Methylomagnum ishizawai: one gene and its partners. The main gene of each other region encodes a partner of the protein of the gene in region 3 in a complex. Links are inferred from orthologs where the notes say so. Each region holds a gene or a part of one and is shown on either strand. Other genes may lie near its edges.

Region 1 (6,122 bases), 4.2 Mb from region 3 along the record:
CGTGCTGGACTGGGTGAAGCAGCATTTCATCGGCAAGATCGAGGAAGTGCTGGCCGCGCAGAAACTCCAACCCGCGCCCAGCCTGATCCTGGAAATCGGCTCCCGCAAAAGCGCCGATAGCGCCGCGCCCGCCCCTTCCCCGGCCTCCGCCTCGAAAAAAACCCAAGGCGCCAAGAAAAGCCTGCCGCACAACCTCAATACCGGCTTCACCTTCGACAGCTTCGTCGAGGGCAAATCCAACCAACTGGCCCGCGCCGCCTCGGTCCAGGTGGCGCAGAACGTCGGGCGGGCCTATAACCCCTTGTTCATCTATGGCGGCGTGGGCCTGGGCAAGACCCATTTGATCCATGCCATCGGCAACGAAATCCTCAGGGCCAATCCTTCGGCCCAGGTGGTTTATCTCCACTCCGAGCGCTTCGTGTCGGACATGGTGAAGGCGCTGCAACACAATGCCATCGGGGCGTTCAAGGATTATTACCGCACCGTCGATGCCTTGCTGATCGACGATATCCAATTCTTCGCCGGGAAAGAGCGCTCGCAGGAAGAGTTCTTCCACACCTTCAACACCTTGCTGGAAAACAAGCACCAGGTCGTGCTGACCTGCGACCGCTATCCCAAGGAAATCAAGGGTCTGGAAGAGCGTTTGAAGTCCCGTTTCGGCTGGGGCCTGCCGGTCGCCATCGAACCGCCCGACCTCGAAACCCGCGTCGCCATCCTCAAGAGCAAGGCGGTGAACCTGGGCGTGGAACTCTCGGACGAAGTGGCGTTTTTCATCGGCAAGCGCATCCGTTCCAATATCCGCGAACTGGAAGGCGCGTTGCGGCGGGTGATGGCCAATTCGCATTTCACCGGCAAGCCCATCACCATGGAATTCGCCAAGGACGCGCTCCGGGATTTGATCGCCTTGCAGGACCGGCTCATCAACGTGGACAACATCCAGCGCACCGTGGCCGAGTATTACAAAATCCGGGTCTCGGACCTCCTGTCGAACAAGCGCACCCGCAATCTGAGCCGCCCCCGGCAGATGGCGATGGCCCTGGCCAAGGAACTGACCAACCACAGCCTCCCGGAAATCGGCCAGATGTTCGGTGGCCGCGACCACACCACGGTCCTGCACGCCTGCCGCAAGAGCGAGGAACTCAGGGCCTGCGATAATAAGTTCGCCGAGGATTACAGCATCCTCCTCCGCACCCTCTCCGCTTAAACCAACCCACCCCGGCATCCACCATGAAATTCACCATAGCGCGTGAAACCCTGCTCACCCCGCTGCAACAGGTCATCGGCGTCATCGAGAAACGCCAAACCCTGCCGATCCTGTCCAACGTGCTGCTGAAACTCAGCGACGGCCAGTTGGAACTGACCGGCACCGACCTGGAAGTGCAATTGATCACCCGCACCACCGTGGAAAGCGGCGAGGACGGCGCGATCACGGTCCCGGCCCGCAAGCTGCTGGATATCTGCCGCTTGTTGCCGGACAAAAGCGCCATCAACGTGGATTGCAAGGACGAGCGCTTCGCCATCCGCTGCGGCAGCAGCAAGTTCAACCTGGCGACCCTGCCCGCCGACAACTACCCGGAGTTCGACACCGGCACCACCGAGTTGGAAGTCGCCGTGCCCGCCGCCACCCTGCGCCGGGCGTTGGAAAAAACCACCTTCGCCATGGCCCAGCAGGACGTGCGCTATTACCTCAACGGCTTGTTGCTGGATGTGGATGGCCGCACGCTGCGCACCGTGGCCTCGGACGGGCACCGGCTGGCGGTGTTCGAGGAAGTCCTGGAGATCGAGGGCCAGGGGCGGCAAATCATCATCCCGCGCAAGGGCGTCTTGGAACTGGCCCGTTTGCTGGGCGAAGGCGCGGAGACGGTGACGGTGCAGATCGCCCCCAACACCGTGCGGGTGAACCTGGGCGCGGTCAGCTTCGCCGCCAAGCTGATCGAGGGCCGCTTCCCCGATTTCCAGCGGGTGATGCCACGCGACCTGGCCCGTATCATGTTGATCGACAAGGATGTGTTCAAAGGGGCCTTGACCCGTGTGTCGGTGCTGTCCAACGAGAAGTACAAGAGCATCAGCATGGAAGTGGACGAGGAAGCGGTGATGTCCCTGAAGGCGCAGAATCCCGAACACGAGGAAGCCGAGGAGCGGGTGCCGATCCAATTGGAAGGCAGCGGGCTGTCGGTGGGCTTCAACGCGGCCTATCTGTTGGATGCCATCAACAACGTGGGTTCGGCCCAGGTCCGGCTGTCGTTCACCGAGGCGGCCAATAGCTGCTTGATCGAGGATTGCGAGGACAGCCATTTCAAGTTCATCGTGATGCCGATGCGGCTGTGAACCGGGTTGCCGCCGCGTTCCCGCGCCCGGCGTGGGAATCTCATCCTGGGCGCTCCGCGTCCCGCCACGGCCCGCGCGAGCGGGCTAACCCGCATTCCCACGCCGAGCGTGGGAGCGATCATCGCGCCAACGCCGCGTGAGCCTCCTCAAACTCGAAGCCCAGGACATCCGCAACATCCCAGCGGCCACGCTCCTGCCCACCCCCCGCCTCAATTTCCTGGTCGGTCCCAACGCCAGCGGCAAGACTTCGCTGCTGGAGGCCATCTATCTTTTGGGCCGGGCGCGTTCCTTCCGCACTTCGCAGCCCAACCAGATCATCCGCTTCGACCAGCCCGCGCTGACCGTGGTGGGCCAAGTCGCGGCGGACGCGGCCCCGCCCCTGCCCATCGGCCTCCGCATCGCCCGCAACGGCCTGCGCGACATCCACCTGGATGGCCGTACCCTACAATCCAGCGCCGAATTGCTCCGGGCCTTCCCGGTACTGGCGATCCAGCCCGGCAGCGCCACCCTGCTCGAAGGCCCGCCCAAAACCCGCCGCCAATTCCTCGATTTCGGCGCGTTCCATGAAGACCCGGCCTATCTCGGCCACTGGCGGCGCTATACCAAGGCTTTGGGCCAGCGCAACGCGCTTTTGCGGGAAAAACGGGTGCGGGAACTGGCCCCATGGACCCATGAAGCGGCGCGGTACGGTACAATAGTGGGTGAAACGCGCCGCCTTTACGCGGAACGGCTCGAACCCTTCTTCCAAGACACGGCACAACGCTTTTTCAAGGGGCTGGTTTTCCAATTGCACACTCAAGCGGGTTGGGACACCGCAAATCCCCTGGAAAAACTACTGGAACAGGATATCCCCCACGACCTCCGCCATGGGCATACCCAGTCCGGCCCCCATAAGGGGGATTTTTCCATCGCGCTCCAGGGCCGCCCGGTCAAGGCCTACCTCTCCCGTGGCCAGATGAAGCTATTGGTCTACGCCCTGCTGCTGGCCCAAGCCCGGCTGCTGGAAGAGCGGGCGGGTGCCGCAGGCTGCGTCCTGATCGACGACGTGGCCTCCGAACTGGACGAGGACAACAAAAAAAACCTGCTCGGCTTCCTGCGCGAGGGACGGACCCAATATTTCATCACCACCACCGCGACCCCAACCATCGAAACCGCCCTGGACCCAGACGCCGCCCTGTTCCATATCGCGGGCGGACAGGTAATTCAAGCATGACAGACCCCATGAACACAGCCACCCAACCCGCCCACGATTACGACAGTACTTCCATCCAGGTTTTGAAAGGGCTGGACGCCGTCCGCAAGCGCCCCGGCATGTACATCGGCGACACCGACGACGGCACCGGGCTCCACCACATGGTGTTCGAGGTGGTCGATAACGCCATCGACGAAGCCCTGGCGGGCTATTGCAAGAACATCCGCGTCATCATCCACGCCGACGAATCCGTCACCGTCACCGACGATGGCCGCGGCATCCCGGTCGATATCCACGAGGAGGAAGGCCGCTCGGCGGCGGAAGTCATCATGACCGTGCTGCACGCGGGCGGGAAGTTCAACCAGAATTCCTACAAGGTCTCGGGCGGCCTGCACGGCGTGGGCGTGTCGGTGGTGAACGCGCTATCGGAACTCCTGACCCTGGAAATCCACCGCGGCGGCAAGAAATACCGCCAGGAATACCGCCACGGCGAACCGCAAGCGCCCCTGGCCGAGTTCGGCGAATCCAGCGACACCGGCACCCGGCTCCGCTTCAAGCCCAGCGACCAGACCTTCACCCATATCGAGTTCCATTACGACATCCTGGCCAAGCGCCTCCGGGAACTGTCGTTCCTGAATTCCGGCGTCCGCATCGTCCTGGAGGACGAGCGCAGCGGCAAAAGCGACACCTTCGAATTCGAGGGCGGCATCCGCGCCTTCGTCGAGCATCTCAACAAGAACAAAACCCCGCTGTTCGAGAAGGTGTTCCACTTCCTGGCCGAGAAGGACGGCATCACCGTGGAAGCCGCCCTGCAATGGAACGATTCCTACCAGGAAAACATCTTCTGCTTCACCAACAACATCCCGCAGCGCGATGGCGGCACCCATCTGGCCGGTTTCCGCGCCGCCCTCACCCGCACCCTGAACCAGTACATCGAAGAACAGGGCTTGCTGAAAAAGCAGAAGGTGGACACCACCGGCGACGACGCCCGCGAAGGTTTGACCGCCGTGCTGTCGGTGAAGGTGCCCGACCCCAAGTTCTCCTCGCAGACCAAGGACAAGCTGGTGTCGTCCGAGGTGAAGCCGGTGGTGGAAGCCGCCATGGGCGAGAAATTCCAGGAGTTCCTGCTGGAACAGCCCACCACCGGCAAGCTCATCGCCAACAAGATGATCGAGGCCGCCCGCGCCCGCGAAGCCGCCCGCAAAGCCCGCGAAATGACCCGGCGCAAGACCGCCCTCGATATCGCGGGCCTGCCCGGCAAGCTGGCCGATTGCCAGGAAAAAGACCCGGCGCTGTCGGAACTGTTCCTGGTCGAAGGCGATTCCGCCGGCGGCAGCGCCAAACAAGGCCGCGACCGCCGCACCCAGGCCATCCTGCCGCTCAAGGGCAAAATCCTCAACGTGGAACGGGCGCGCTTCGACCGGATGATTTCCTCGGAAGAAGTCGGGACGCTCATCACCGCCCTGGGCTGCGGCATCGGGCGCGAGGAATACGACCCCAACAAGCTGCGCTACCACCGCATCATCATCATGACCGACGCCGACGTGGACGGCTCGCATATCCGCACCCTGCTGCTGACCTTCTTCTACCGGCAGATGCCGGAGTTGATCGAGCGCGGCCATATCTATATCGCCCAGCCGCCGCTGTACAAGGTCAAGAAGGGCAAGCAGGAGCAATACGTCAAGGACGACACCGAGTTGAACCACTACCTGCTGCAACTCGCGCTGGAAAAAACCCGCCTGCACCCCAACCCCCAGACCCCGCCGATCCAGGGTCCGGGCCTCGAACAACTGGCCCGCGACTATCTGGCGGCGCGGGGCGTGGCGCAACGGCTGGCCCACCGCTACGACGCCACCCTGCTCGACCTGCTGGCCGAACTGCCCGCCCTGGACGCCGACACGATGGCCGACGAGGCCCGCCGCGCGGCGTGGTTCGACCACCTGCGAGCGCGGCTCAACCGGGCGGAACCGGGGGCCAGTTTCGAGATCGACCTGCGCTCCGGCGGCGGCGAATTCCATGCCTCGATCAAGAAGCGCCTGCACGGCGTCTACAAGGCCATCGAACTCGGCGCCGGCTTTTTCAATTCCGCCGATTACAAAAAACTCGCGGCCTTCGGCCAGATCACGGCGGATTTGTTCGGCCCGGACAGCTTCGTCGCGGCGGACGAGAAGAAAGCCCATGTCGCCAATTTCAAAGCCGTTTTCGACTGGATGATGACCGAGGCCAAGCGCGGCCAGCATATCCAGCGCTACAAAGGCCTGGGCGAGATGAACCCCGAGCAATTGTTCGAGACCACCCTCGACGCCAACAGCCGCCGCTTGTTGCAGGTGAAGATCGAGGACGGCATCGCCGCCGACCAAATCTTCACCACCCTGATGGGCGACCAGGTCGAACCCCGGCGCGATTTCATCGAGAAGAACGCCCTGGAAGTGACGAACCTGGATATTTGAACCCCGTCCCGCCGGGCCGCCCATGGCCCGGCGGAATTCCGCCCCCACGGCATTTTTGCTATTTTCCCTTCCCGCCATCCATAACAACGATCACCCCAGAGAAAATAGCCATGCCAACACGAAAGTTCTCGGCGCTCACCGAATACGCCAAA
Region 2 (6,170 bases), 2.3 Mb from region 3 along the record:
TGGATTCGTCCGGCATCCTGCTCGGCGAGCATAAACAATATCTGGTCAGGAACCGCTTGTCCGGGGTGTTGCGCGGCGGCCGCTACGCGGGACTCGGCGAATTCATCGCGGCCCTGGGTGCGGGAACGGTGGCCCCGGCGCTCAAGACCCGCGTCATCGACGCCATGACCACCAACGAAACCTTCTGGTTCCGGGAAACCCCGCATTTCGACGAACTGCGGGACGTGCTGCTGCCCGCGTGGATGGCGGTGCTGGGCGGGACGGTGCGGATTTGGTCGGCGGCTTGTTCCACCGGGCAGGAGCCTTATTCGATCAGCCTGTGCGTGGAGGAATTCTTGCGCGGCAGGCCCGCCCTGGGAGCGCGGCCAGTGCGGATATTGGGCACCGATATTTCCGAACTGGCCTTGGCCGAGGCCAGCCGCGCCAGCTATGGCGACCTGGCCCTATCGCGCGGGCTGGACCCGAAACTGCGGGAACGTTATTTCGTGGCCGTGGGCGAAAAATGGCGGCCCAGGCCGGAAATCACCGCCAGGGTGGGATTCCAGCCCTACAACCTGCTGGCCTCCTATGCGCCTTTGGGCAAGTTCGACCTGATCTTCTGCCGCAATGTGTTGATTTATTTCCCGGACGACATCAAACGCAATATTCTGACCCGGCTGGCGGGGGCGCTGAATCCCGGAGGCCATCTGTTCCTCAGCAGCACCGAAAGCCTGCCGCCGGAGGTCGATGGCTACAAAACGGTGCGCGGCAAATATTGCCGCTACTACCGGGCCGACCACTGAGGCCGGTTTGTCTCGAATAGCCGCCCCGCCCGTTCCAAAGCGTATTAAAATAAACGTAGCAGTATAACCTCATCAATCATTCAGCCCCCGAGGGTGATCGCTATGAAACCCATCCACCACCTAGGCGCAGGCCTGATCGTTCTGGCGGCTTCGGCGCTGGGCACGCCCGTCCAAGCCTTGCCCGTGTTGTTCGTCAGTACCGGCCACGCCGGGGCGCAGACACAAACCGATATCAACCACACCCAGCACTGGACCTTTTCGGTGTCCCAGAACGTCACCGTCGGTGGCGGCCTGTTCGACATGAAGCGGGGACCGTCCAGCACCGCCGAGGTCGGCTTCGCGATTTTCGAGGGGACGTACTCGCCCTTCACCAGCCTGGATAACGCGCTGGTGCAAAAGGACTTGACAAGCACGGCCTTCGCCCGGCAATTCAAGGACATCCTGTTCCAAAACACCGTGACCACCCTGCTGGCCGGCCACACCTATACCGGCGTCCTGTTCTCCGACGCCCTCGACGCGCGGAACAAGAGCTATTTCGTCAAAGGCGGGTCGGCCAGCCCACTGCTGTTCGTCAACGCCAAGGGCAAGGCGGTGACCGGCATCGAGATACTCCCGTCCATCGCGACCCCCGAACCTCCACCGTCCAGGTTCGCGGCCTCGGCCTCCAGCGACGCCACCCCGATTCCCGAACCCACCCTGCCCGCGCTCATGGCGCTGGGCCTCGCGGGCCTGGCCTGGACGGCCCCCCGCCGCAAGCCCGCACTAGGCAAAACCTGATCCGGCGGAGGCGGTTGTTTCGGATGCCAACCGTCTTCTTGAAAAGTCAAGGCTTGAATCGCCACAAGCCATCCATCATAATGCGCGTCCTCATCGACGGCCCCGGTCCAAACGGCCCGGAGCCAACGCCAGAGTTCAATGGCAAGTCGTGTCGGTCCCCTCGCAACGATACGCTGCGAACCCCGCCAGGCCCGGAAGGGAGCAACGGTAGCACCGGATTCGTGTGCCGGGGTGTGGCTGATACGACTGCCACCCTCCCATCCCCCATGCCTACACGGTCGATAACCGGCAGCGAGCCCAAATGGCCTATCAGGCTTTAGCCCGCAAGTGGCGACCCCGTAACTTCAGCGAAATCGTCGGCCAAGAGCATGTCGTCAGGGCCTTGACCCACGCGCTCGAAACCGCCCGCCTGCACCACGCCTATCTGTTCACCGGCACCCGCGGCGTGGGCAAGACCACCCTGGCCCGCATCCTCGCCAAGGCCATCAATTGCGAATCCCGCCATGGCTCCGACCCTTGCGGCCACTGCCTGGTTTGTCGGGAAGTGGACGAGGGCCGCTTCGTCGATCTGATCGAGGTGGACGCCGCCTCCCGCACCAAGGTCGAGGACACCCGCGACCTGCTCGACAATGTGCTGTACGCGCCCAGCCAAGGCCGCTACAAGGTCTACCTGATCGACGAAGTCCACATGCTCTCGGGGCATAGCTTCAACGCCCTGCTGAAGACCCTGGAAGAACCGCCGCCCCATATCAAATTCCTGCTGGCGACCACCGACCCCCAGAAAATCCCGGTCACGGTGCTATCGCGCTGTTTGCAGTTCAACCTCAAGCGCCTGACCCCCGGCCAAATCGGCACCCAGATGGAATCCATCCTGCGCAAGGAGGAAATCCAATTCGAGGCCAACGCGGTGAAAGCCCTGGCCCGCGCCGCCGATGGCTCCATGCGCGATGGGCTGAGCCTGTTGGACCAAGCCATCGTCCACGGCGGCGGACGCCTGGGCGAGGCCGAGGTCAGCGCCATGCTGGGCACGGTGTCGCGGCGGCCCGTGTTCGATTTGCTGGACGCCCTGGCCCGGAGCGACGCGGCGGCGCTGTTGGCCTTGGTCGAAGCCCTGTCGGAACACGCCCCCAATTACGGCGACGTGCTGCAACAATTGCTGATCGCCCTGCACCATGCCGCCCTGGCCCAATGGGTACCCGAGGCGGTCCGCCGCGACGAGGACGCCGAGCGCATCCTGGCCCTGGCCCAGCGCCTGAGCGCCGAGGATTTGCAGTTGTTCTACCAAACCGGGCTGGTCGGCCAGCGCGACCTGCCCCTCGCGCCCGATCCGCGCGGCGGCTTCGAGATGGTCCTGCTGCGGATGCTGGCCTTCCGTCCGGCGGAGGCCGCGGCCCACCCGCCCCAGCCTTCCGCGCCACGCCCGGAACCACCGCGGCTGGTCCATCCGTCCCCGACACCCCAGGCCCGGCCCGAACCGCCCCCGGCCCATACCCAGGCACCCGCCCCGGTCGCGCCGCCACCTCCGGCCCCCGGCCCGGCGGCGCACTCCCCGGACGGCGGCGTCCCCATCCCCGGACAGGTCAATTGGCGCGAGTTGATCCGCGCCACCGGCGTCGCCGCCCTGGCCCGCGAACTGGCCAACAACTGCGTGCTGGAACATCTGGACGAAACCTCCTGCGTCCTGCTGCTGCATCCCAAGCAAGCCCTGCTCCGCGCCGCCCATACCGAGGCCAACCTGGAAAAAGCCCTGCAAGACTATTTCCGCCGTCCGCTCAAGCTCACCATCAAGCTCGGCGAACCCGCGGGCGAAACCCCCGCCCTGCAAAACCAGCGGCAAAAGGAAGAACGCCAACGGGCGGCGGAGATCGAAATAGAACAAGACGAAAACGTCATCGCCTTGAAGGAACGGTTCGATGCCCGCATCGTGCCCGGTTCCGTCAAACCCCTGGATTGAACCCGCCCCGGAGCCACCGCCATGAAGAATCCCCTCGCCCATCTGATGCAGCAAGCGCAGCAAATGCAGGAAAACCTGAAGAAAGCCCAGGAGGAATTGGCCGAACTCCGGGTCCAGGGCGAATCCGGCGGCGGGCTGGTCAAGATCGCCATGACCGGCAAGCGCCAGGTCTTGAAGGTGGAAATCGACGACAGCCTGTTGAAGGACGACCGCGACATGCTGGAGGATTTGGTCGCCGCCGCCGTCAACGACGCCGTCAACAAGGTCGCCAACCTCAAGCAGGAAAAGCTGGCGGGTTTGACCGGCGGTATGGAGTTGCCGGCCGGCTTCAAGCTGCCGTTCTAGTCGCCATCCGCGCCATGCCCGCGACCGGTGCCCTCGCCCGCTTGATGCAAGCCCTGCGCTGCCTGCCGGGGGTGGGGCCAAAATCGGCCCAGCGCATGGCCTTCCACCTGTTGCAGCGCAACCGCCCCGGTGCCCGCCAATTGGCCGAGGCGCTGCTGGACGCCCTCGACCGGATCGGCCATTGCGCCGAGTGCCGCACCCTGACCGAGGGCGCGCTCTGCCCGGTCTGCGCCAACCCCCAGCGCGACCGCTCCCTGCTGTGCGTGGTGGAAACCCCCGCCGAGGTCCACGCCATCGACCAGGCCGCGACCGGCTTCCAGGGCGTATTCTTCGTGCTGCACGGGCGCTTGTCGCCGCTGGACGGCATCGGCCCGGACGAACTGCGGCTGGATCTGCTGGAACGGCGTTTCCAATCGGGCGAGGTCAAGGAAGCCATCCTCGCCACCAACACCACGGTGGAAGGCGAGGCCACCGCCCATTACATCCACGAGATGGCCCGGCGCGACGGCGTCCGCACCAGCCGGATCGCCTATGGGATGCCGTTCGGCGGCGAACTCGAATACGTGGACGGCACCACCCTGGCCCATGCCTTCAAGGGCCGCCGCGATTTCTGACCCCCGTCAGCCCGGCGTTCCCAACCATCCATCCCACAGCCCAAGGGAAAATCCACCATGACCGACTGCCTGTTTTGCAAGATGGTGTCCGGCGAGATCAAGCCCGCCGTGGTCTACGAGAACGAGCACGCGCTGGCGTTCCGGGATATCCGGCCCCGCGCCCCGGTGCATGTGCTGGTCATCCCCAAACGGCATTGCGCCACCCTGGACGACCTGCCGACCGACGATCCGGCCCTGGCCGCGGCCTTGTTCGGGGCGGTGCAGAAAGTGGCGGAATTGGAAGGCTTGACCAACGGCTACCGCACCGTCATCAATTGCCGGAGCGATGGCGGGCAGGAGGTCTACCACCTGCACCTGCATGTGCTGGGGGGGCGGGCCATGGCTTGGCCACCGGGCTGAACCGGGACCGCAAAAAACCCTGGGGCGGGCCAGCCTCCCAGGGTTAGGGGATTTGCAGGATCGTCCCGGTGGGCACGGAATACGTGCCCACCCTATAGGGAATGTGAAAATGCTCTAGGACATGGGACCGGAAACAGCGCCCCGCGCGATCTCCGCTCAGTTGGAAGGTTCGTTGAAATCCACGCCCAGGATGGACCAGCTATTGGGATCGGCCTCGTTGTCGGCGATCATGCGGACCTTGCAGGCGAATAACCTGTCGACCTGGCCCTTGTCCTGGTCGATGATCCTGACGGTGGAGCGGATGATGTAATGGCGGTTGCCCAAGGCCCAGGCTTCGGATTTCTCGTCGAGGAACTGGGCGGCATCCGATAGGTCGCCCTCGTCCTTCACCGCGTCCTTGCAATGGCTCAAGGCATAGCCGATGCGGGGGGTCTTGTTCTCGATCCGGCCCAATTGCTCCTCCTCCGCCTCCTTCTCGAAAAAGGCGTCCGATTTCACAATACTCATCACCAGGGGCATCACCCCGTTGTTCAACACCGTGTAGAGCAGGGCCACGAAAAGGATCAGGAATAGAATCGAAAACTTGCCGCGTGTGAATTTAGCGATGAAATCTTTCATGTTGGGTTGCCTTTGTCGTTTTCTCTTTATGTAATCGGTCAAGATGGGCAGGGTAGTCCGCTTGCAAGGGAGCGAATTTTGCGGGAGTGTGCCGCAAATGTACACAGGCAACCCGCCGGGCCGCGACCGCCCCGCCGCCACCCCACCCGGACCGGAACGCGATGAAACAGGATAAAAAACTCGTGGTCGCCATCTCGTCCCGCGCCCTGTTCGACCTGGACGAGTCGCACCGCATCTTCGAGGCCGAAGGCAAGGACGCCTTCTGCCGCTACCAAGTCAAGCACGAGGATGAGACCCTGGAACCCGGCGTGGCGTTCACCCTGGTGCAAAAACTTTTGGCCCTGAACCCGGCGCTGCCGGAACCCCTGGTCGAGGTCATCCTGCTCTCCCGCAACAGCGCCGACACCGGGCTGCGGGTGTTCAATTCGATCCGCCGCCACGGGCTGGATATCACCCGCGCCGCCTTCACCAGCGGCCAATCGCCGTTCGGCTACATCGGCGCGTTCGGGGCCGACCTGTTCCTATCGGCCAACGCCGAGGACGTGGCCCAGGCCCTGGCCGCGGGCCACGCCGCCGCCACCATCCTCGATTCCAACCCGGCCCACAGCACCAACCCCCAACTCCGCATCGCCTTCGATGGCGACGCCGTGCTGTTCTCCGACGAAGCCGAGCGCATCTACC
Region 3 (6,165 bases):
CGAACTGCTGTGGGTCTACACCACCCGCGCCGACACCCTCATGGGCGTGACCTTCTGCGCCGTGGCCCCGGAACACCCCTTGGCGACCCATGCCGCGAAGGACAACCCCGAACTCGCCGCCTTCATCCAGGAATGCGCCCAGAGCGGCACCGCCGAGGCCGACATGGCGACCATGGAGAAGAAGGGCATGGCGACTGGCATCAATGTCACCCATCCCATCACGGGCGAAGCCGTGCCGGTCTGGGTCGGCAATTACGTCCTGATGGGCTACGGCGAAGGCGCGGTGATGGCGGTCCCGGCCCACGACGAGCGCGATTTCCATTTCGCCCACAAGTACGGCCTGCCGATCCAGCAGGTCATCGGGCACAAGGACGGCGGCGCGGAATTCAACGTCGAGGCTTGGCAGGATTGGTACGGCGATAAATCCGTGGCTGTTTGCGTCAATTCCGGCCCCTACGACGGCCTCGCCTACAACGAAGCGGTGGACGCTATCGCCGCCGACCTCAAGGCCAAAGGCTTGGGCGAGAAGCAAGTGAACTTCCGCCTGCGCGACTGGGGCGTCTCCCGCCAGCGCTATTGGGGCTGCCCGGTGCCGGTCATCTATTGCGACGACTGCGGCACGGTGCCGGTCCCGGACGACCAACTGCCGGTGGAACTGCCCAAGGGCGTGGAGATTACCGGCATCGGCTCGCCCCTGGCCCGGCTGGAATCCTTCGTCCACGTCGATTGCCCGAAGTGCGGCAAACCCGCCCGGCGCGAAACCGACACCTTCGACACCTTCATGGAATCGTCCTGGTATTTCGCCCGCTACGCCTGCGCCGACAATGGCGAGGCCATGCTCGACGAGCGGGCCAATTATTGGCTGCCGGTGGACCAATACATCGGCGGCATCGAACACGCCATCCTGCACCTGCTGTATTCGCGCTTCTATCACAAACTGCTGCGCGACGCCGGGCTGGTGCAATGCGACGAACCCTTCGCCAACCTGTTGACCCAAGGCATGGTCGTGGCCCCGACCTTCTACCGTGAAGAACACGGCAAGAAAGCCTATGTCGGCCCGACCGAGGTCGATGTCAGCACCGACGACAAAGGCCGCATCACCGGGGCCACGCTGAAAGCCGACGGCGCTCCCGTCCTGGTCGGCGGCACCGAGAAGATGTCGAAATCCAAGAACAACGGCGTCGATCCCGAGCATCTGGTCCAGCGCTACGGCGCGGACACCGTGCGCCTGTTCACCATGTTCGCGGCCCCGCCCGAGCAATCGCTGGAATGGTCGGATTCCGGGGTGGAAGGCGCGTACCGCTTCTTGCGGCGCTTGTGGCGGCAGGTCGCGGCCCATGTCAACGAAGGCCCGGCCCCGGCTTTGGACCAAACCACGCTGGACGAAGGCCAAAAAACCCTGCGCCGCCAAGTCCACGAAACCCTGCGCAAAGTCACCGACGACATGGGGCGGCGTTTCACCTTCAACACCGCCATCGCGGCCAATATGGAACTCCTGAACGCGCTCGCCAAATTCGAGGATTCGAGCCCGCAAGGCCGCGCCCTGCGCCAGGAAGCCCTGGAACTGGTGGCGCTGATGCTCGCGCCCATCGTGCCGCATATCGCCGAACATCTGTGGGCCGAACTCGGCCACGCCGACACCATCGCCACCGCGCCCTGGCCGCAATGGGATGATTCCGCCCTGGTCCAGGACAGCCTCGAATACGTGGTCCAGGTCAACGGCAAGCTGCGCGGCAAGATCACCGTGGCGGTGGACGCGCCGAACGAAGCCATCCAAGCCGCCGCCCTGGCCGACGCCAACGTCCAGCGCTTCACCGAGGGCAAGCCGCCCAAGAAGGTCGTGGTGGTCCCGAAGAAGCTGGTCAACATCGTGGTATAGGCCCATGGCACGACGGCTCCGCCTCGCCGCTCCGCTCTCCGCCGCCCTGGCGCTGGCCGCTTGCGGCTGGCACCTGCGCGGCGAAATGCCGGGCACCAAGCTCGAAAACACGCTCTACCTCTCCGGCATCACCAACAAGAACCCGTTCTATGGCGACTTCAACCAGACGCTGAACAACCTCGGCGGCGCGTTGGCCCCGACGCCGGGACTCGCCAGCGCGGTCGTCCATATCACCTCGGCCGCCCACACCCGCCGCCCCATCACCCTGAGCCAGCAAGGCCGCGCCAACACCTTCGACCTGACCTACCGGGTCGTCTACGATGTCCGCAGCCCCAAGGGCGAAATCCTGATCCCGCAACAGGAACTCGAAATCCGCCGCGACTACTTCAACGACCAGACCACGCCGCTGGGCCAGGGCTACGAAGAAGACATGTACCGCCAGGAAATGCAGAAGGAAGCCGCCCGGACCCTGCTGCGGCAGGTGTCCTACACCCTCCGGCAGCAGCGCAAAACGGCGAACCCGACGTGAAACTCTATCCCGAACAGTTGGAGGAACACCTCAAGCGCAAGCTGCTGCCGATCTACCTCCTGAGCGGCGACGAGCCCCTGCAATTGACCGAGGCCGCCGACGCCCTGCGCCAAGCCGCCAAGGCCCAGGGCTATGCCGACCGGGAATTGTTCTACGCCGACGCCGGTTTCGATTGGGCCTTGCTGCGGGAGGCCACCGACGCCTTTTCCTTGTTCGGCGAGCGGCGCTTGCTCGACCTCCGCATCCCCGCCAAACCGGACAAGAACGCCAGCGCCGCCCTGCTGCGCTACGCCGAGCGCCCGCCGGAAGACGCCATCCTGGTCGTCAGCACCGCCAAGCTGGCCGCCGCCGACCAGAAGGCCAAGTGGTGCCAAGCCATCGACAAGATCGGCGCGGTGATGCAGGTCTGGCCGTTGGAAGGCGAAAAACTCCTGCGCTGGCTGGACCGCCGCCTCAGTACGCGGGGACTCTTGGCCGACCACTCCGGGCTGCGCCTCATCGCCGTCCGCACCGAGGGCAACCTGCTCGCCGCCGCCCAGGAAATCGAGAAACTGCACATCCTGCATGGCCGGGGCAAGCTGACCGACGAGCAGATCGTCCAGGCGGTGGCGAACAGCGCCCGCTACGATGTGTTCGACCTGGCCGAGGAAGTCCTGCGCGGACAGGCCGGAAAAGCCTACCGGGTGCTGATGGGGCTCAAGGCCGAAGGCGTGGCCCCCGCCGTGGCGCTGTGGGCGCTGGGCCGGGATATCCGTCTGGTCGCGGCCCTGCTGCGGGAAGTCGCGGGCGGAACTTCCCAGGACTCGGCCTATGCCAAGCTCAAGGTCTGGGACAACCGCAAGGAAACCCTGGGACTGGCCCTGCGGCGGCTGGACCGGAACACGGTGCATCGCGCCTTGTTGTTGGCGGCGGAGGCCGACCGGGTCATCAAGGGCGCTGGCGTGGGGGAGGCCTGGGAGGCATTGTTGGCGGTGTGCCTGTGTGTGGCGGCCCCGCCTGGGAAAGCGGTTTCGGATCGGCTCCACTCATAATCCGGCATAGGAGTTAATTCCATGGGGCACATATTCATCGCAGGCAGCCATCGGGCTTCGTATCGCGGCTTTGGAAACCAATGGATGGTCCGTTCCAGAGGAAAACCTATGACGCCTCGTCGAGCGCGGCGAATCAAACTGCCCCGGATTTCCAGCACAACGACATCCGTATACCCTTGAATCCATCGAGCAATAATCCCACCCTCCAGCCATGACCGAATCCATCCAAACCTATATCGAAACCATCGGCCACAACGCCCGCGCCGCTTCCCGCCTGATCGGCCGGGCCGAAACCGCCGCCAAGAACCGCGCCCTCATCGCCATCGCCGCCACCTTGGAAGCCGAAGCCGGGTTCCTCATCGCCGAGAACCAAAAAGACCTCGCCGCGGGCCGCCGGAACGGCCTCGACAGCGCCATGCTCGACCGCCTCGACATCAACGAAAAGCGCGTCAAAACCATGGCCGAGGGCCTCCGCGAAATCGCCGCCCTGCCCGACCCGGTGGGCGAAATCACCGGACTGACCTACCGGCCTTCCGGCATCCAGGTCGGGAAAATGCGGGTGCCGCTGGGCGTCATCGGCATCATCTACGAATCGCGCCCCAACGTCACCGCCGACGCCGCCGCGCTCTGCCTCAAATCCGGCAACGCCTGCATCCTGCGCGGCGGCTCCGAGGCCATCCATTCCAACAAGGCCATCGCCGCCTGCATCCGCCAAGGGCTGGAAACCGCCGGGCTTCCCGCCGACGCCGTGCAACTGATCGAAACCACCGACCGGGCCGCCGTGGGCGCGATGCTGCGGCTGGAACACGCCATCGACGTGATCGTGCCGCGTGGCGGCAAGGGCTTGATCCAGCGCATCATGGAGGAATCCCGCATCCCCATCCTCAAGCACCTGGACGGCATCTGCCATGTCTACATCGACGACCGCTGCGACCCCGACAAGGCCATCAGGATCGCCCTGAACGCCAAAACCCAGCGCTATGGCGTCTGCAACGCCATGGAAACCCTGCTCATCGCCGAGGGCGTCGCGCCCAGCCTGCTGCCGGCACTGGCCGCGGAATTGCGCGGGAAAGGCGTGGAACTGCGCGGCTGCCCGCGCACCCGCGGGCTGATCGAGGACTGCATCCCGGCGACGGAGGAAGATTGGGACACCGAATACCTCGCGCCCATCCTCTCGATCCGGGTGGTGGCGGATTTAGACGCGGCGATGGACCACATCGCCCGCCATAGCTCCCGGCACACCGAGGCCATCGTCACCGAGGACTATGGCCGCGCCCGCCGCTTCCTGCGGGAAGTGGATTCGAGTTCGGTGATGGTGAACGCCTCGACCCGCTTCGCCGACGGCTTCGAGTACGGCCTGGGCGCGGAGATCGGCATTTCCACCGACAAGTTGCACGCCCGGGGGCCGGTGGGCTTGGAGGGGTTGACCACGCTGAAGTTCGTGGTGCTGGGCGACGGCCACGTCCGGGCCTGAGCCGCGCTCAATGGAACAGGTAGCGGATGCCGGTTTCGGCCTTCCAGCCCATCCGCTCGTCGCGCCCGATGCCGAACAGATGGTCGCCGCCCCGCATCCAGAGTTCCACCCCCGGCGCGACCACCTTGCCGACCTCGCCCTCCAGGAACAGGCTGGCCTGGTCGCTTTCCTCGTGGTTGAGCGCGACGCCGGGGGTCAACAGCAGCCAATAGCCGCCGGGGAAGTTATACAGCCCGCCCGATTGGATCAAGGATTCGCTGATCGGCGGTTTGTCCCGGCCATCGCCGAAGGAGCCGGTGTATTTGTACATGGCCCACACCAGCAGCCGCCGATTGGGCCAATAGGTCAGGGCCATGTTGGGCACGACCTGGTTCCAACCCGCCCCCAGCGTCCCATGGCTGGCGGTGTCGAACCACAGGTCCACCCCGGTGATCCAGGCCATGGATTCGCCGAAGGTGAGCTTGTTCCGCCCGCCCATGGCTATGTCGCCGATCCCGGATTGGGTGCCGGTGGTTTCGTCGCCACCGAAGGCCACCGGCAGTTGCACCCCGACCGCCATTTTTTCGTTGAACGCGTAATCGCCCCGGAAATACAACTGGTTCAGATACTCCCCGGCGGGCAGGTCCAGGTATTCGTAGCGGAGTTCGAGGCGGCTGACCATTTCCTGGGGATTGGAGCCTTTGGTCCGCCGGTTGTCCGGGGATTCGTCGGCCAGCGCGGAAAGCGGCGGGCCCGACCAACCCAACAGCGTAGCGACACACCCCACACGGATGAGTTTCATGGCATTCCCCCCTATTAATATCGCGAATGATTTAGTTAGGCATGGAACTATAGATTAACCAGGCCCACGCGGAAATTTGCCGCCCCACCCATCCCAGCCTTTGCGAACCCCCCATGATCGGCATCTACGGCGGCACTTTCGACCCCATCCATTACGGCCACCTCCGCACCGCGCTGGAAGCCAAGGAAATCCTGGGCCTGGACCAGATCCGCCTGGTACCCTGCCAAATCCCGCCGCACCGGGACACGCCGGGCGCGACCCCGGCGCAGCGCCTCGCCCTGCTGGAAGCCGCGCTCGCCGACGCCGAACCTGGCTTCCGCATCGATACCCGCGAACTGGAACGGCCCGGCCCCTCGTACATGGTCGATACCCTGGCCTCGATCCGGGCCGAGATCGGGGCCGGGAAACCCTTGTGCCTGATCCTCGGGCTGGACGCTTTCCTCCAACTGCACCGCTGGCACCGCTGGCGGG

Evidence for each region.
Region 1: the proteins of holA (region 3) and dnaN are in contact, whole or in part, in a cryo-EM structure (PDB 8GIZ), measured with the Escherichia coli proteins. The link is inferred for Methylomagnum ishizawai from one-to-one orthologs.
Region 2: the proteins of holA (region 3) and dnaX are in contact, whole or in part, in a cryo-EM structure (PDB 8GIZ), measured with the Escherichia coli proteins. The link is inferred for Methylomagnum ishizawai from one-to-one orthologs.

What each region holds. Positions count from the first base shown.
Region 1 is NZ_AP019783.1:135-6,256, forward strand. What follows is about bases 344-3,277. They hold dnaN (DNA polymerase III subunit beta), read left to right. Parts: upstream 344-1,227; coding sequence 1,228-2,328; downstream 2,329-3,277. Other genes in these bases: dnaA (chromosomal replication initiator protein DnaA), read left to right, coding at 344-1,204; recF (DNA replication/repair protein RecF), read left to right, coding at 2,465-3,277. Outside these bases: more of dnaA, read left to right, coding at 1-343; more of recF, read left to right, coding at 3,278-3,541; gyrB (DNA topoisomerase (ATP-hydrolyzing) subunit B), read left to right, coding at 3,550-5,970; K5658_RS00025 (protoglobin domain-containing protein), read left to right, coding at 6,081-6,122. UniProt on the Escherichia coli protein: Confers DNA tethering and processivity to DNA polymerases and other proteins. Acts as a clamp, forming a ring around DNA (a reaction catalyzed by the clamp-loading complex) which diffuses in an ATP-independent manner freely and bidirectionally along dsDNA.
Region 2 is NZ_AP019783.1:1,822,601-1,828,770, reverse strand. What follows is about bases 1,205-4,186. They hold dnaX (DNA polymerase III subunit gamma/tau), read left to right. Parts: upstream 1,205-1,860; coding sequence 1,861-3,513; downstream 3,514-4,186. Other genes in these bases: recR (recombination mediator RecR), read left to right, coding at 3,873-4,186; K5658_RS08380 (YbaB/EbfC family nucleoid-associated protein), read left to right, coding at 3,535-3,858; K5658_RS08395 (PEP-CTERM sorting domain-containing protein), read left to right, coding at 1,205-1,559. Also shown: K5658_RS08400 (CheR family methyltransferase), read left to right, coding at 1-782; more of K5658_RS08395, read left to right, coding at 885-1,204; more of recR, read left to right, coding at 4,187-4,472; K5658_RS08370 (histidine triad nucleotide-binding protein), read left to right, coding at 4,530-4,871; K5658_RS08365 (hypothetical protein), read right to left, coding at 5,028-5,489; K5658_RS08360 (5'-nucleotidase), read left to right, coding at 5,651-6,170. UniProt on the Escherichia coli protein: Part of the beta sliding clamp loading complex, which hydrolyzes ATP to load the beta clamp onto primed DNA to form the DNA replication pre-initiation complex.
Region 3 is NZ_AP019783.1:4,153,360-4,159,524, forward strand. The notes cover bases 1,445-4,421. They hold holA (DNA polymerase III subunit delta), read left to right. Parts: upstream 1,445-2,404; coding sequence 2,405-3,439; downstream 3,440-4,421. Other genes in these bases: leuS (leucine--tRNA ligase), read left to right, coding at 1,445-1,879; K5658_RS18720 (LPS-assembly lipoprotein LptE), read left to right, coding at 1,884-2,408; K5658_RS18730 (glutamate-5-semialdehyde dehydrogenase), read left to right, coding at 3,651-4,421. Also shown: more of leuS, read left to right, coding at 1-1,444; more of K5658_RS18730, read left to right, coding at 4,422-4,913; K5658_RS18735 (hypothetical protein), read right to left, coding at 4,921-5,694; nadD (nicotinate-nucleotide adenylyltransferase), read left to right, coding at 5,808-6,165. UniProt on the Escherichia coli protein: Part of the beta sliding clamp loading complex, which hydrolyzes ATP to load the beta clamp onto primed DNA to form the DNA replication pre-initiation complex.